Regions from separate parts of the Streptomyces sp. SID5469 genome, predicted to be linked through region 1. Evidence: riboswitches for the same ligand, from Rfam matches in the RefSeq annotation. Region 1 holds a riboswitch; the other holds the start of a gene.

Region 1 (2,192 bases):
GCCGCTCGCCAACTACAAGCGGGTCGTCGGTGCGATCCGGGCGCTCACCGACCCGGAGCCGGACGGGCTCGGGCTGTCGCAGCGCGGCATCACCGTGTCGACCGTCGGGCTCGTCCCGGCCATCCACCGGTTCGCCGACGAGGGCTTCAAGTGCCGGCTGGCCATCTCCCTGCACGCCCCGGACGACGAGCTGCGCGACACTCTCGTGCCCGTCAACACGCGGTGGAAGGTGCGGGAGGTGCTGGACGCCGGCTGGGAGTACGCGGCCAGGTCCGGACGCCGGCTCTCCATCGAGTACGCGCTGATCCGGGACATCAACGACCAGGCCTGGCGCGGTGACCGCCTCGGCCGGATGCTCAAGGGCAGGCCGGTGCACGTCAACCTGATCCCGCTGAACCCGACGCCCGGCTCGAAGTGGACCGCCTCGCGGCCCGAGGACGAGAAGGCGTTCGTCGAGGCGATCGCCGCCCACGGGGTGCCGGTCACCGTCCGGGACACCCGTGGCCAGGAGATCGACGGAGCCTGCGGCCAGCTCGCGGCCACCGAGCGGTAACCTGTCCCGCGTAGGTACATCTTCATATTCCGACAGGGGAGCGCCACAGCGCTGAGAGTGCGGGAGAGTCCGCAGACCCTCTGAACCTCGCCCAGGTCATTCTGGGTAGGAAGTTCGGTCATCACTCAAGCTGTTGCGCCCTGCCCGGGAACTCGTCGGAGGCTCCCGGGCAGGGCCGCGTCTTCTCCTGGTCACTCCAGGAGGAATTCGGTGAGCACCACCAAGAAGTTCACGGCCGCGGCCCTGGCCGCCGGGCTCGGGCTCGTCACGCTGTCCGCGTGCGGCTCGTCCGGCTCGGGCGGCGGCGACGCCGACTCCAAGACGGTGACCCTGGTCAGCCATGACTCGTGGGCCGCCTCGAAGAGCGTGCTCGAGGACTTCGAGAAGCAGTCCGGCTACACGGTGAAGGTCCTCAAGGATGGCGACGCCGGGCAGGCGGTCAACAAGGCGATCCTCACCAAGGACAACCCGCAGGGCGACGTCTTCTTCGGCGTCGACAACACCCTGCTGTCGCGGGCGCTCGACAACGGGCTGTTCCAGCCGTACGAGGCCAAGGGCTCCGGCCTGATCCGCCCCGAGTACCAGGTGGACCGGGCCAAGCACCGGGTGACACCGATCGACTCCGGTGACATCTGCGTCAACTACGACAAGAAGTACTTCGCCGACCACAAGCTGGACCCGCCGGCCTCCTTCGGCGACCTGGTCGAGCCGCGGTACAAGAACCTGCTCGTCACGGAGAACGCCGCCACGTCCTCGCCCGGCCTCGGCTTCCTGCTGGGGACGGCGGCCGAGTACGGCGACAAAGGCTGGCCCGACTACTGGAAGAAGCTCAAGGCCAACGGCGTGAAGGTGGTCGACGGCTGGGAGCAGGCCTACAACCAGGAGTTCTCGGGCTCAGCAGGCGGCAAGAAGGCCAAGGGCGACCGGCCGCTGGTCGTCTCCTACGCCTCGTCCCCGCCGGCCGAGGTGATCTACGCCAGCCCCAAGCCGAAGACCGCGCCCACCGGGGTCGCGAGCGGGACCTGCTTCCGGCAGGTCGAGTACGCGGGGCTGCTGAGCAACGCGAAGAACACCAAGGGCGGCAAGGCGCTCCTCGACTTCCTCGTCACCAAGGAATTCCAGGAGGACATGCCGCTGAACATGTTCGTGTACCCGGTGGTCAAGGGTGCTCAGGTCCCCGCCGAATTCAGCGAGTTCGGTCCGGCGGCCAAGAGCCCCGAGACCCTGGCCCCGGCCGAGATCGCCGACAACCGTGACCAGTGGGTCAAGTCGTGGACCTCGCTCGTACTGAAGTAGAGCCCCCGGCGCGCAAGGGGCTCTCCCGTGGGAGCGCGGCGCGGCTCGGGCTCATGGCCCTGCCCGTCGCGTTCTTCGGGGTGTTCTTCGCCTACCCCGTCGCGGCGATCGTGGCGCGTGGTCTGAAGGCCGACGGGGCCTGGCAGTGGGGGCGGATCGGTGACGTACTGGCGCAGTCCGGCATACAGCACGTCCTGTGGTTCACCACCTGGCAGGCGTTCGCCTCGACAGCGCTCACGCTGCTGATCGCGCTCCCCGGCGCATATGTCTTCGCACGCTTCGATTTCCGGGGCAAGCAGGTGCTGCGGGCCGTCGTCACCGTCCCGTTCGTGCTGCCGACGGT
Region 2 (2,192 bases), 540 kb from region 1:
CCCGCGGATCCTGGACCGTCTGTCGAAGCAGTGAGGGGCTGAGGCTCGTGTCGTACGACATCGAAAAGCCGGACGAGGCATGGCGCGCGGAGCTGACCCCGGCCGAATACGCGGTCCTGCGCAAGGCCGGCACGGAGCCGGCGTTCACGGGTGAGTACACGGACACCAGGACGAAGGGCGTCTACTCCTGCCGTGCCTGCGGCGCGGAGCTCTTCACGTCGAACGAGAAGTTCGAGTCGCACTGCGGCTGGCCGTCCTTCTACGACCCGAAGAACACGGACGCCGTGGAGCTGATCGACGACCGTTCGCACGGGATGGTGCGGACGGAGGTGCGGTGCGCTCGCTGCGGGTCGCATCTCGGACATGTGTTCGAGGGGGAGGGGTATGCGACCCCGACCGATCAGCGGTACTGCATCAACTCCATCTCGTTGCGGCTGGCGCCGGACGAGGGCTGAGGCAGGCGGGCACGCCCGGGGGTGACCCCTCGGGCAGGCCCTAGCGGCGCACGACGGAGTCCAGCAGGGCGGGGAGATCCGCGACGGAGTCCAGGACGTGGTCGGGCCGTGCGCTCGCCGCGTGGTGCGTTTCGGGCAGGTATTTTCCGGTCTTGACGAGGACACCGGTGATACCCGTGCGCTGTGCCGCGAGCACGTCGGACTCGATGTCGTCGCCGACCATGACCGCCTGGCCGGGGCCGGCCCCGAGGCGTGTCAGCGCCGCCTCGAAGAACGCGGGCGCCGGCTTGCCGGTGATCTCGGCCCGAGTGCCGGCGGCGTGCTCCAGCCCGAGCAGGAACGCACCGCTGTCGAGATCCAGTCCGCGGTCGGTGCGCCAGTACAGGTTGCGGTGCATCGCCACCAGCCGGGCGCCCCGCTGGAGGTGGCCGAAGACCCGGTTGAGCGCCGCGTAGTCGAACTCTGGGCCGGCACCGCCCACGATGACGACGTCCGGGACGGTGTCGGTGTCGTCGAGCAGGGTCACGCCGACGAGGTCCTCCCGGATGTCACCGCTGTTCAGCAGGGAGCAGCGGGCGCCGGGACAGTGGTCGGTGAGATGGGCCGCGGTGGCGGTGGGTGCGGTGAGGATGTCCTCGGCGCTCACCGGGAAGCCCGAGGCGCCCAGTGTCGCAGCGATCGACGCGCGCGTACGGGACGTCGTATTGGTGAGCAGGACCACGCCGAGGCTGGCGTCGCGGATCCGGTGCAGCGCCTCGATCGCGCCGGGCAGTGGCTTCCACGAGACGGTGAGCACACCGTCGATGTCGATCAGGACCGCACGTACGGCATCCATGTCAGGACAATACCGCGGGGTCCGTGGGTGCGTCGCTTCGCACACGAATAACCTGCGAGACGGGCTCCCTGCGCCGGTATGGTCCGGATCAGGTTCCAGAGGTCGCTGTCAGGTCCTGCGACCTTCCAGCCTCTCAGCCCGACCGTCGACGTCGGCCCGGGCGGAAACCACGTACTCCCAGCTTCACGCCAAAGTCGGCTACTCCGGTCGAACTCCCTCGCTCGTCCCGCAGGCTGTTTCTCATTCTAGTGCGGTCAACAGGAAATGAACCCTCCTAAATCGGGATTTTTTACCCGTCTGGCGCTCGTCCGCTCGTCCGCTCGTCCGCTCGTCTGGCGCCCGCCCGGTGCCCGTCTCCGGCCCGTCTTCCGCCCGCCGCACACGCGCCGCTCAGGCCCCCGCGTGCACCAACGCCGACCACGTCCAAGGCCGCTCCCGGTCGTCTTGTCTCAGCGAGCGCACCGTGTGGTGCAGGGCCAGGGCCGCGGGCAGGGGGCCGGGGCCCGGGAGGGAGGGGGCCAGGGTGCGGTGGAACTCGGCCGCGGCCCTGGCCGCGAAGGAGTCGCCCACCTCCCAGAGCGTGGCCACCGACTGGGCGTAGCCGGCGAGCTGGAACGCGGAGCCCAGGTGGATCACCTCGTCGGCGAGCGCCGCGGTGGCGCCGCCGCGGGCCGTGCCGCAGGCCGAGAGGTAGGCCAACTCGGCCGTCTCCAGGTGGAGCTCGGCGATGTCGCGGATCAGCAGGTCGCCGTCGGCCAGCAGCAGCCGGCCGGCCGACAGGTCCTCGGGGTCACTGTCCGCGTGGCACGCGAAGTGCACCACGGCCGCGTCCACCATGGCCGCACGCACCGAGTCCCGGGTGGCGGCCGGTCCGATCAGCGGAACGCCTCCGCCCGCCGCCA

The links. A riboswitch is a leader RNA that binds a small molecule or an ion and turns the genes downstream of it on or off. The one in region 1 is predicted to bind thiamine pyrophosphate.
Region 2: linked by a shared signal. The riboswitch ahead of GTY58_RS11565 (HAD-IIA family hydrolase) and the one ahead of GTY58_RS13710 (thiamine ABC transporter substrate-binding protein) in region 1 are both predicted to bind thiamine pyrophosphate.

The regions. Positions count from the first base shown of each region.
Region 1 is NZ_WWIN01000001.1:3,218,929-3,221,120, reverse strand. It holds gene rlmN (23S rRNA (adenine(2503)-C(2))-methyltransferase RlmN) at 1-553, shown strand, start outside; TPP riboswitch at 578-683, shown strand; gene GTY58_RS13710 (thiamine ABC transporter substrate-binding protein) at 764-1,849, shown strand; gene GTY58_RS13705 (iron ABC transporter permease) at 1,825-2,192, shown strand, end outside.
Region 2 is NZ_WWIN01000001.1:2,682,313-2,684,504, reverse strand. It holds gene murC (UDP-N-acetylmuramate--L-alanine ligase) at 1-34, shown strand, start outside; gene msrB (peptide-methionine (R)-S-oxide reductase MsrB) at 48-455, shown strand; gene GTY58_RS11565 (HAD-IIA family hydrolase) at 496-1,290, opposite strand; TPP riboswitch at 1,339-1,519, opposite strand; gene GTY58_RS11560 (CHAT domain-containing protein) at 1,681-2,192, opposite strand, start outside.